One region of the Margalitia sp. FSL K6-0131 genome, then DNA from elsewhere that is predicted to be linked to it. Evidence: a T-box and tRNA genes for the amino acid it is inferred to sense, from the RefSeq annotation. Region 1 holds a T-box; the other holds one or more tRNA genes.
The links. A T-box is a leader RNA that pairs with one kind of tRNA and senses whether it is charged. The one in region 1 lies ahead of asnS (asparagine--tRNA ligase), so its partner is inferred to be a tRNA-Asn.
Positions count from the first base shown of each region.

Region 2: it has a tRNA-Asn gene. The T-box ahead of asnS (asparagine--tRNA ligase) is inferred to sense a tRNA for this amino acid. The anticodon was not compared.

Region 1 covers NZ_JBBOZS010000001.1:2,401,188-2,407,254, forward strand. Annotated here, with positions in the region: gene ltrA (group II intron reverse transcriptase/maturase) at 1-817, shown strand, start outside; gene NSQ59_RS11735 (M15 family metallopeptidase) at 1,004-1,813, shown strand; gene asnS (asparagine--tRNA ligase) at 1,904-3,295, opposite strand; T-box leader at 3,350-3,586, opposite strand; gene NSQ59_RS11745 (YitT family protein) at 3,858-4,439, shown strand; gene NSQ59_RS11750 (lmo1851 family serine protease) at 4,610-6,067, shown strand, end outside.
Region 2 covers NZ_JBBOZS010000001.1:183,707-189,773, forward strand. Annotated here, with positions in the region: rRNA gene NSQ59_RS00985 (23S ribosomal RNA) at 1-2,632, shown strand, start outside; rRNA gene rrf (5S ribosomal RNA) at 2,957-3,073, shown strand; tRNA gene NSQ59_RS00995 (tRNA-Asn) at 3,083-3,157, shown strand; tRNA gene NSQ59_RS01000 (tRNA-Thr) at 3,160-3,232, shown strand; tRNA gene NSQ59_RS01005 (tRNA-Glu) at 3,254-3,328, shown strand; tRNA gene NSQ59_RS01010 (tRNA-Val) at 3,343-3,418, shown strand; tRNA gene NSQ59_RS01015 (tRNA-Thr) at 3,583-3,658, shown strand; tRNA gene NSQ59_RS01020 (tRNA-Tyr) at 3,668-3,751, shown strand; tRNA gene NSQ59_RS01025 (tRNA-Gln) at 3,812-3,886, shown strand; tRNA gene NSQ59_RS01030 (tRNA-Lys) at 4,098-4,170, shown strand; gene NSQ59_RS01035 (cation diffusion facilitator family transporter) at 4,640-5,608, shown strand; gene rocF (arginase) at 5,737-6,067, shown strand, end outside.

The sequences.
Region 1 (6,067 bases):
TAGATTAATGCGGACTCTATCCAAAAGGATTCAAGACAGAACGCTCCTATCACTAATTCGGAAGTATCTACAGTCTGGCATTATGATTAATGGAGTCATAACGAAATCCGAGGAGGGTACGCCCCAAGGTGGACCATTAAGTCCTTTACTCTCCAATATCGTTCTAGATGAACTAGACAAAGAGTTAGAAAAGAGAGGGCACAAGTTTGTCCGATACGCAGATGATTGTAATATCTACGTAAAATCGAGAAGAGCCGGAGAGCGAGTAATGGACTCGATTACTACTTTCATTGAATTTACTCTAAAACTAAAGGTGAATCGAGAAAAGTCAGCTGTAGACAGACCTTGGAAAAGAAAGTTTTTAGGTTTTAGCTTCACATTTCATAAGAAACCGAAGGTGCGGATGTCAAACCAAAGTATTCAACGTGTCAAGAAACGGATACGAGAATTAACTTCAAGGTCAAAACCAATTCCAATGGATTATAGAATAGAGAAGCTGAATCAATATTTGATTGGCTGGTGCGGATATTATGCATTAGCAGATACACCCACTATTTTCAAAGAATTAGACGAATGGATTAGAAGGCGTCTCAGAATGTGCCAATGGAAAGAATGGAAGAAACCAAAAACCAAAGTAAGAAAACTCATTGGATTAGGGATTCCAAAAGAGAAGGCATACGAATGGGGAAACTCTAGAAAGAAATATTGGAGAATAGCCAGAAGCCCAATCCTACAGAAAACCCTCACAAACTCCTATTGGGAGATGCGAGGGCTGAAGAGTCTTTATGTGAGATATTCTCAACTACGTCAGACATAAATGGAACCGCCGTATACGGAACCGTACGTACGGTGGTGTGAGAGGTCGGGGGTTAGTCACCTCCTCCTACTCGATTCATTAAAGTATTAAAAAAAATTCATATTTTTACCTATCCTTTTCTCTCATTTCTTTGATAAACTCTTATATGTGAAGAAATTTTTTTGCATTAAGAGGAAAGGTGACATTATGAAACGTATTTTAGCACTTACAGCCGTTATATTTTTGTTAGGTGGTTGCAGCTGGGGCCAAAACAAGGCAACTGATGCCTCAACAGGTAAGGGTCAAGAGAAACCATCCAATTCTATCAATAATTCAATAGGTAAACAGACAAGCCAAAATAATACAAACCATGATTTATTACTAAGTCCAGATAATTTTAATCAAATTAGGGTTGTAAATGGAATCAAAATGATTGAAAACCCCTCTAATATACTAGCTTTGGTTAATAAGGATTATTCCCTTGGAGACTATAAGCCAAATGATCTTGTTCGTCCAAAAGTCGCATTTTCCTTTGGCAATCAGGATATTGAAAAGAGCTATATGAGAAAAGAAGCAGCAACTGCCTTAGAGCAAATGTTTTCCACGGCAAAAAAAGATAATATCTTCCTGTATGCTGCTTCGGGTTATCGTTCTTATACAAGACAAAAAACTTTATTTGATGCAGAAGTAGCAAATGTTGGAAAAGATAAAGCTGCTCAAGCGGTTGCAATTCCTGGAGAAAGCGAACACCAAACAGGACTTGCGATGGATATAACCAGTGAAACAGAAAATTTCCTTCTTACAGAAAAAATGGGAGAACATAAGGAAGGAATATGGCTGCGTGAACATGCTCATGAGTTTGGTTTCATTTTAAGATACCCGAAAGATAAGGTGAACGTAACCAAATATGAATATGAGCCATGGCATTTTAGATATGTTGGAAAAAAAGCCGCGGAGGTAATGTACAAAAACAATTGGACATTAGAGGAATATTTTCAACATGTTAAAAAAGCATAAAAACAGGTAAACAGATTGATACCAATACTTATAAAAAATGAACAATAGGATGCAGCAGCATCCTATTGTTCATTTTTTACATCTATTTCATTAAAAATCTGCATTTCCTGGTGTACGAGGAAATGGTATTACATCACGGATGTTCTTCATTCCGGTTAAATACATAACTAATCGTTCAAAGCCAATTCCATAGCCTGAATGCTTTGTACCGCCGTATTTTCTAAGCTCAAGATACCACCAGTAATCTTCTTCCGTCATACCAAGTTCTTTAATTCTATTGGCAAGGACCTCTTCTCTTTCCTCACGCTGACTTCCCCCGATTAACTCGCCGATACCTGGAACCAATAGGTCAGTCGCAGCTACTGTCTTGCCGTCATCATTCGCTCTCATATAAAATGCCTTAATTTCTTTCGGATAGTCGGTTACGAAGACAGGACGCTTGTAAATTTCCTCGCTAAGATAGCGTTCATGTTCCGTTTGCAAATCCGTACCCCATTCAACAGGGTAGTCAAATTCCTTACCGGAGTTCTTTAATAATTCAACCGCTTCGGTATAAGTAACTCTTCCAAAATCGGATTCTAATGCGGTCTGCAATCTTTCAATAAGTGTTTTATCGATAAAGCTATTAAAGAAGGCCATTTCTTCTGGTGCATGTTCAAAAACGTAATTAATGACATACTTGACCATTTCTTCTCCGAGGTCCATGATATCCGGTAGTTCTGCAAAGGCAACTTCCGGCTCAATCATCCAGAATTCTGCGGCATGACGTGCCGTATTCGAATTTTCTGCTCTAAAGGTCGGACCAAAGGTATATACATTACGGAAAGCAAGAGCAAAGGTTTCCGCATTTAATTGACCGCTAACGGTTAAGTTGGTTTCTTTGCCGAAGAAATCTGCACTGTCATCTACTTTTCCGTCCCCGGTTTTTGGAAGCTGGTTCAAATCCATGGATGTCACACGGAACATTTCCCCGGCACCCTCCGTATCGCTTCCGGTAATAATCGGTGTATGTACGTATACAAATCCTTTTTCTTGAAAGAATTTATGAATGGCATAAGATGCAAGAGATCTTACTCTGAAAACGGCTGAGAAGGTATTGGCTCTCGGACGTAAATGAGCGATAGTTCTTAAATATTCAAGGGAATGTCTCTTTTTTTGTAAAGGATAATCTGTATCCGATAATCCTTCCACCACAATTTTTGTCGCTTTAATTTCAAAAGGTTGTTTCATTTCAGGTGTTGGAACAAATTCACCTTCTACTAAAACAGAAGAGCTAATAGGTAACTTCGTAATTTCTTTGAAGTTATCAAGGGTATCCTCAAAAACTACTTGTACACTCTTGAAGAATGTTCCGTCGTTTAATTCCATAAAGCCAATGGTTTTGGAATCGCGAAGAGTACGGATCCAGCCTGAAATTTGAACCGTTTTGTCATTATAATTTTCTTGATTTCTGTATAAATCTTTTACTACAGTCTTTATCATAAATAGCCTCCTTATGGTAATTTTTCACAATAAAAAAAGCCTTCTATTCCCAAAAAAAGGGACGAAAGGCTGACTTCCGCGGTACCACCCAAATTGTCATTTGACCAACTTTAAAGCTAATATTGCTTACCCCAGTCAGATAACGTGCTGGTAACGTCTAAGCCTACTTAAGATATCCCTTTCGGTTAGAACTCAAAGGTGTTCTTCATTCATGCTTCATCGCCAGGCTTCCACCGTCCCCGGCTCGCTATCGAATATAGCAAAAACTACTTTCCTCTTCATCGCTATAAAATATGTAGTTTTTAAATGAATTTTTATTGTAAAATTTTATCACAAAACATAAACCTTTGTCTAGTTCCCTTAAAAGGCGGAGATATTGTAATCTTTCAATACCAACACCACCTAAAAAAGAGAATGTATGTATGTTCTTGTAATATATTTGGAAACCCGCTTTTTTTGTGATCTTTATCATAATAAATATTCTGAAACGATAACGATTGAAATTTTGCATGAAAATCATTTCCCCTCATAAACTATTTTTAGAGACAAGCTAGATGAAATGTTGGGGGAGAGAACAATTCAGAAGGTTGGACAAATTATTTTGGGGAGTATTTTATTATCAATTGGTGTAAATGGGTTTATCATTCCCCATCATTTATTAGATGGAGGATTAATGGGGATCGCATTAATTTTTTATTATTTTTTTTCCATTCCAACTGGCTTAAGTATGATTAGTTTAAGCATTCCATTATATATATTTGCCTTTATTTATTATCGACGTTATTTCTATAATAGTATTTTCGGAGTAATTTTTAGTTCCTTTTTTTTGGACTTGTTTTCCTTTTTATCCGATCGAATACAATTACCCGTTCTTTTAAGTGCTTTGGTAGGTGGAACCTTTATTGGATTAGGGGCAGGTCTTATCCTTCAGGCTGGTGTTGCCGGGGATGGGTTAGATTTGTTTGCTCAAATGGTAGGTGTATTTACTAATGTGAATGTAGGAATTATTATTTTTGTTTTAGACGCGCTTGTGCTTTTGTTGGGAATGAAATTTTTTGGACTTGGCATTTTTTTGTATTCTCTTTTAGCCACAATAGCAGTGGGCTTTTTTACTTCAATACTAACAATAAGATATTTAGAGTAAACAATGGATGTGAAAATAATATAATGAATATTTAGATAAAATATAACAAAATTCGCGTTTTTTTCATTCAAAAAAACCTTTTCTTTCGTTATTCGATAAAAGCTGATAAAATAAAGAAGTTAATATTTTTTTACATAGAATACTGATTACAGATAGCATTGTATACGGGAATGAAAGTGGTGAATGTCTTGGAAGAAGAGAAAAAGGATATTGACTCCTCTACAGAAAACATAAATGGTTTTATTCGAATGAAGAAATTTACATTTGTTATGCTTATTTTTATACTCGTATTTGCAACGGCAGGGGTTACTACCCTTGTATTAGCATTCGGGGATAAAAAAGCAGTTAATGTAGGTGTAGCGAATAATCGTCCGGAATTTAATAAACTCTATGAAGTTTATGACAAGTTAGAAAGCAGTTATTATAAAAAAGTGGACAAGAAGACATTAATAAACGGTGCCATTAACGGAATGGTTGACTCTTTAGGAGATCCATATTCTGATTACATGTCGGAGGATGAGGCGAAGCAATTTAACGAAAGTATTTCATCCTCTTTTGAAGGAATAGGTGCAGAAATTCAGGAAAAAGACGGCTTTATTACTGTTGTATCTCCAATAAAAGGATCCCCTGCCGAAAAAGCAGGTCTAAAACCGAATGATAAAATATTAGCCGTAAATGACAAAAGCATTCGAGGAATGTCTGCAAATGAAGCGGTATTACTCATCCGGGGGAAAAAAGGTACGAGTGTGAAGTTAACAATACAACCAGCAGGCTCCAAAGAAACAGCTGAAATGACAATTGTCCGCGATACCATTCCAATTAATACGGTTTATGCAGAAATGATGAAAAATGGTGTAGCAAAAGTGCAAATTACAAGTTTTTCAAATAATACTTATGATGAACTTGTAAAAGCATTAGATGAAATGGATAAAAAAGGAATGAAATCTTTAATTTTGGATTTACGTCAAAATCCGGGTGGGTTATTAAATCAAGCCCTAGAAATTTCAAACCTATTCGTTCCAGAAGGCAAGACGATTGTTCAGACAGAGGACAGAAACGGCAAACGCGACCAAGAGGTTGCAAAGGCTGGTAAAAAGATCAATGTTCCGGCAGTAGTGCTCATTGATGAAGGAAGTGCAAGCGCATCTGAAATTACGGCTGCAGCACTTAATGAATCCGCGGGAATTCCGTTAATTGGTCATAAATCATTCGGAAAAGGAACAGTACAAACAGCTACTGATTTCAAAGACGGTTCCGATGTGAAGTTTACAGTAGCGAAATGGTTAACTCCAAATGGTGAATGGATTCATGAGAAAGGCATTGAACCTGAATATAAGGTGGACTTACCGAAATATGCCAATCTCCCTATTATTGATCCAAGCAAGAAGTGGAAGAAATCAGATGTATCCAGCAATATCAAAACAGCCGAACAAATGCTTAAGGCTGTAGGTTATAATCCTGGAAAAGTGGATGGTTTATATGACAGTCAAACAGAAAAAGCAGTGCAGGCATTCCAAAAGGCTGAACATCTGAAAGTAAATGGTATTCTTGAGGGAGATACTACTATCGAGCTTATGAACAAGCTTCGTGAGAAAATTATTAAAGATGATCCGCAAGTTAAAAAAGCG
Region 2 (6,067 bases), 2.2 Mb from region 1:
ACACTCTATACGGAGTTACAAAGGAACGGAGTAGATGAAGAGGTCTGGAAAGGCCCGTCAAAGAAGGTAACAACCCTGTAGTTGAAACTTCGTTCCCTCCAGAGTGGATCCTGAGTACGGCGGGACACGTGAAATCCCGTCGGAAGCAGGGAGGACCATCTCCCAAGGCTAAATACTCCCTAGTGACCGATAGTGAACCAGTACCGTGAGGGAAAGGTGAAAAGCACCCCGGGAGGGGAGTGAAAGAGAACCTGAAACCGTGTGCCTACAAGTAGTTAGAGCCCGTTAATGGGTGATAGCGTGCCTTTTGTAGAATGAACCGGCGAGTTACGATTTCATGCAAGGTTAAGCTGATGAAGCGGAGCCGCAGCGAAAGCGAGTCTGAATAGGGCGAATAAGTATGAGGTCGTAGACCCGAAACCAGGTGATCTACCCATGTCCAGGGTGAAGGTAAGGTAACACTTACTGGAGGCCCGAACCCACGCACGTTGAAAAGTGCGGGGATGAGGTGTGGGTAGCGGAGAAATTCCAATCGAACTTGGAGATAGCTGGTTCTCTCCGAAATAGCTTTAGGGCTAGCCTCAAGATGAAGAGTATTGGAGGTAGAGCACTGTTTGGACTAGGGGCCCTCATCGGGTTACCGAATTCAGACAAACTCCGAATGCCAAATACTTATGCTTGGGAGTCAGACTGCGAGTGATAAGATCCGTAGTCAAAAGGGAAACAGCCCAGACCACCAGCTAAGGTCCCAAAGTATACGTTAAGTGGAAAAGGATGTGGAGTTGCTTAGACAACCAGGATGTTGGCTTAGAAGCAGCCACCATTTAAAGAGTGCGTAATAGCTCACTGGTCGAGTGACTCTGCGCCGAAAATGTACCGGGGCTAAACGTATCACCGAAGCTGTGGATGGACACCTGACAGGTGTCCGTGGTAGGAGAGCGTTCTAAGGGCGGTGAAGCTAGACCGGAAGGACTAGTGGAGCGCTTAGAAGTGAGAATGCCGGTATGAGTAGCGAAAGAAGGGTGAGAATCCCTTCCACCGAATGCCTAAGGTTTCCTGAGGAAGGCTCGTCCGCTCAGGGTTAGTCGGGACCTAAGCCGAGGCCGAAAGGCGTAGGCGATGGACAACAGGTTGATATTCCTGTACCACCTCTTCACCGTTTGAACGATGGGGGGACGCAGGAGGATAGGGTAAGCGCACTGCTGGTTATGTGCGTCTAAGCAGTTAGGCTGGTTACGAGGCAAATCCCGTAACCGTGAAGGCGGAGCTGTGATAGCGAGGGAAATATAGTACCGAAGTTCCTGATTCCACACTGCCAAGAAAATCCTCTAGTGAGGTGAAAGGTGCCCGTACCGCAAACCGACACAGGTAGGCGAGGAGAGAATCCTAAGGTGAGCGAGAGAACTCTCGTTAAGGAACTCGGCAAAATGACCCCGTAACTTCGGGAGAAGGGGTGCTCTGGTAGGGTGCAAGCCCGAGAGAGCCGCAGTGAATAGGCCCAGGCGACTGTTTAGCAAAAACACAGGTCTCTGCGAAGCCGCAAGGCGAAGTATAGGGGCTGACGCCTGCCCGGTGCTGGAAGGTTAAGAGGAGGGGTTAGCGTAAGCGAAGCTCTGAATTGAAGCCCCAGTAAACGGCGGCCGTAACTATAACGGTCCTAAGGTAGCGAAATTCCTTGTCAGGTAAGTTCTGACCCGCACGAAAGGCGTAACGATCTGGGCACTGTCTCAACGAGAGACTCGGTGAAATTATAGTACCTGTGAAGATGCAGGTTACCCGCGACAGGACGGAAAGACCCCGTGGAGCTTTACTGCAGCCTGATATTGAATTTTGGTACAGCTTGTACAGGATAGGTAGGAGCCTTTGAAGCCGGAGCGCCAGCTTCGGTGGAGGCGTCGGTGGGATACTACCCTGGCTGTATTGAAATTCTAACCCGCACCCCTGATCGGGGTGGGAGACAGTGTCAGGCAGGCAGTTTGACTGGGGCGGTCGCCTCCTAAAGAGTAACGGAGGCGCCCAAAGGTTCCCTCAGAATGGTTGGAAATCATTCGTAGAGTGTAAAGGCACAAGGGAGCTTGACTGCGAGACCTACAAGTCGAGCAGGGACGAAAGTCGGGCTTAGTGATCCGGTGGTTCCGCATGGAAGGGCCATCGCTCAACGGATAAAAGCTACCCCGGGGATAACAGGCTTATCTCCCCCAAGAGTCCACATCGACGGGGAGGTTTGGCACCTCGATGTCGGCTCATCGCATCCTGGGGCTGTAGTCGGTCCCAAGGGTTGGGCTGTTCGCCCATTAAAGCGGTACGCGAGCTGGGTTCAGAACGTCGTGAGACAGTTCGGTCCCTATCCGTCGTGGGCGTAGGAAATTTGAGAGGAGCTGTCCTTAGTACGAGAGGACCGGGATGGACGCACCGCTGGTGTACCAGTTGTCTTGCCAAAGGCATCGCTGGGTAGCTATGTGCGGAAGGGATAAGTGCTGAAAGCATCTAAGCATGAAGCCCCCCTCAAGATGAGATTTCCCATAGCGCAAGCTAGTAAGATCCCTGAAAGATGATCAGGTTGATAGGTTCGAGGTGGAAGTGTGGCGACACATGGAGCTGACGAATACTAATCGATCGAGGACTTAACCAAAATATAAAGTGGAAGCGCCTTGCTCATCGGCGTATGAATTTCGTAGTCGCAGGCTCGAGATAAAGGAAACACAGTGAGGTAGTTCACGAACTGATGTTGACTTATCGTAGGGAGGAGACGGAGAAATTCACTAGCCGATAGGCGCTGGAGCTGGATTGAAAAAAGCGAAACTCAGTTTTACTTCTTCTTCTGCAGTATTTAGTTTTGAGGGAATAAAATGAAGAAATTCTAAAAAAACCCTTGAAATTTAGCTGAAAATCATTATAATTAAGTTTGTCTTAATGAAATGAACTGCTTATAAGCAGTGAAGCAAAAGAAACAATATCCGGTAATTATGGCGAGAAGGTCACACCCGTTCCCATCCCGAACACGGAAGTTAAGCTTCTCAGCGCCGATGGTAGTTGGGGGCTCTCCCCCTGCAAGAGTAGGACGTTGCCGGGTTTAGATTATTCCGCAGTAGCTCAGTGGTAGAGCTATCGGCTGTTAACCGATCGGTCGTAGGTTCGAATCCTACCTGCGGAGCCATTGCTTCCATAGCTCAGCAGGTAGAGCACTTCCATGGTAAGGAAGAGGTCACCGGTTCGAGCCCGGTTGGAAGCTTACCTAAACAGCATCTAGATTGGCCCGTTGGTCAAGCGGTTAAGACACCGCCCTTTCACGGCGGTAACACGGGTTCGAATCCCGTACGGGTCACCACTTTAATATATTTCGGAGGATTAGCTCAGCTGGGAGAGCACCTGCCTTACAAGCAGGGGGTCGGCGGTTCGATCCCGTCATCCTCCACCATATTTTAAAAAAAATGCCGGCCTAGCTCAATTGGTAGAGCACGATCGAATATGCTACGAAGCGACGCTTCAGCGTATAGCTCGAGTTGCTACTTGGATAAGCTTTCTGAGAGCTGGACGACAATTATTTGCGATAATTTATCAGCAGTTAACATCTTTTAATAAGCCGGCCTAGCTCAATTGGTAGAGCAACTGACTTGTAATCAGTAGGTTGGGGGTTCAAGTCCTCTGGCCGGCACCATTCCTTATCGGAGGGGTAGCGAAGTGGCTAAACGCGGCGGACTGTAAATCCGCTCCTTCGGGTTCGGCGGTTCGAATCCGTCCCCCTCCACCATTTTAAAGTTATATTTTTTTAAAACTGTGGACATAATATAAATGTCTTTTTTCTTTTCAATGGGCTATAGCCAAGCGGTAAGGCAACGGACTTTGACTCCGTCACTCGTTGGTTCGAATCCAGCTAGCCCAGCCATTTTTTTTTGCCCTTTTTTGATTCATATATATTGAACTTTAGTACATAATAAAGAGGCATAGATATGCGAGCCATTAGCTCGCACGAGTAATCTACGAAGCGAAACATCAGCGTACAGCTTGAGCTGCTACTTGAATAGGCATACTGAAAGCTTGACGACGTAGATGTTCTTAGGAAAGAAGCATAAAATCTTTTCTACAATCTATATTACGAGCCATTAGCTCAGTCGGTAGAGCATCTGACTTTTAATCAGAGGGTCGAAGGTTCGAGTCCTTCATGGCTCATCCATCCTTTAAGGTCTTGATTGAAAAAATCAGGCCTTTTTTTGTTTTAATAAGCAGTTATATCTCTTAAGCGGACACTGAATCCGTTATTCTTATTAAATGCCCATATTTTAAACGTTTAGCGGACATAGATTCCGTTATTTAAGAAAAATCACATCGAAATCACTGCTTTTTTGTAAAATAGCGGAACCTATGTCCGCAAACTCAAGGAATTATCGTGTTTTGTCACAGATAAAGGAACTAGTGTCCGATAAACTTTGTACAAGACGAAAAATATTATAACGATGGAACTTCATATGCTTTTGATTTGCTAGTGTTTGTTTATTTACAATGCTTCTCCACATGCTATTTTAAAACCTTATTCCAGAAAACCCCTTCCTTCAAATTTCAAAAAATATCCACCATAAAATTACGAAAACAACAAAATCCTAATGTATAATGAAAGAATAAATTTCATTGGAGGTCATGGATGACAGAGTTATTTAGGCTTTTAAAAGGCGGTAATAAATCAGCTTTATTAGCCGCTATAGTAAATACAATTATTTCTATAATAAAAGGTATTGCCTTTTTTCTCACAGGCAATGTTGCGATGTTTGCGGAGACGATGCATAGTTTAGGGGATGCAGCAAATCAGCTATTTGTATTTATTGGATCGGCTTTAAGTAAAAAGGCTCCTACTGATCGTTTCCCAAATGGATTTGGAAGACTGGTAAACCTTGTATTACTCGGAGCAGTTTTAATAGTGGGGATTATGTCATTCGAAACAATAAAGGAAGGATTTCATCATATCATCCATCCTACCGTTTCACATGGGTTTATTATTAATATCGTTGTGTTAGGTGCAGGTGTAATACTAGAATCTTTTGTTCTTTTTAAGGCGATGAAGGAAATCGTACACAGTGTAGGTGTCGAGGCAAAAGGATTCGGAATTGTTATACAAAGTATGAGAGGTTTTTCGAAAGCAAAACCTGCGACGAAATTAGTGTTTTTGGAAGATACGGTTGCTACAGGCGGAGGCTTGCTTGCCATTATAGCCGTGGTTATTTCTCATTTTACTTCTTTTCATCAGGCAGAAGGAATAGCGTCTATCTTAATTGGTGTGATGATGTTTATTGTCGTTGGTAAAGTTTTTCTAGATAATGCTGCTGGAGCATTAGGTGAAGCAGATGAAGAAATGGAAGATAGAATCGGCAAGATTGTTATGAATGATCCTTCTGTAAAAGATATTCAGGATGTTACCGTAATCAAAGAAGGTGAGGATCTCCATGTAGAACTTGAAATTGAGGTAGATCCAACTTTAACCGTGGCAGAGGCAGATGACATAAAAGATCGATTGGAACAAAGAATTATGGAGGAAAACGGAGTAGTAGATGTTTTAATTGAGTTTGATGAAGATGATGGGGTAACTAATTGGAAAGAAGATAAGGAAAAAGAGTGAACAATACTGACTGGCTGTGAGAAATTTTCACAGCTTTTTTAATTGAATATATATACAGAAAGTTGTCGAGTTGAGTCATTTCTTTTTCCTGTATACAATAAGCGTATAAGGGAAAAGGAGGGTTTTATATGAAAAAGAATATTTCGATTCTTGGTGTCCCGATGGATTTAGGACAGACTCGCAGAGGGGTTAATATGGGACCGAGTGCGATTCGGTATGCGGATGTTGTAGAGCGTATTGAAAAGCTTGGATACGAAGTTCATGATATGGATGATATAGAAATTGGCAAAGCAGAAAGATTGCATGATGCAGAATTAAATTTAAGGAATTTGAAAGCGGTTGCAGATGCGAGTGAAATATTAGCTTCTAAAGTTAATGAGATTGTTGAAAAAGGTGATTTTCCTCTAATTTTAGGAGGAGATCATAGTATTGCTATTGGTACTTTAGCAGGAGTATCTA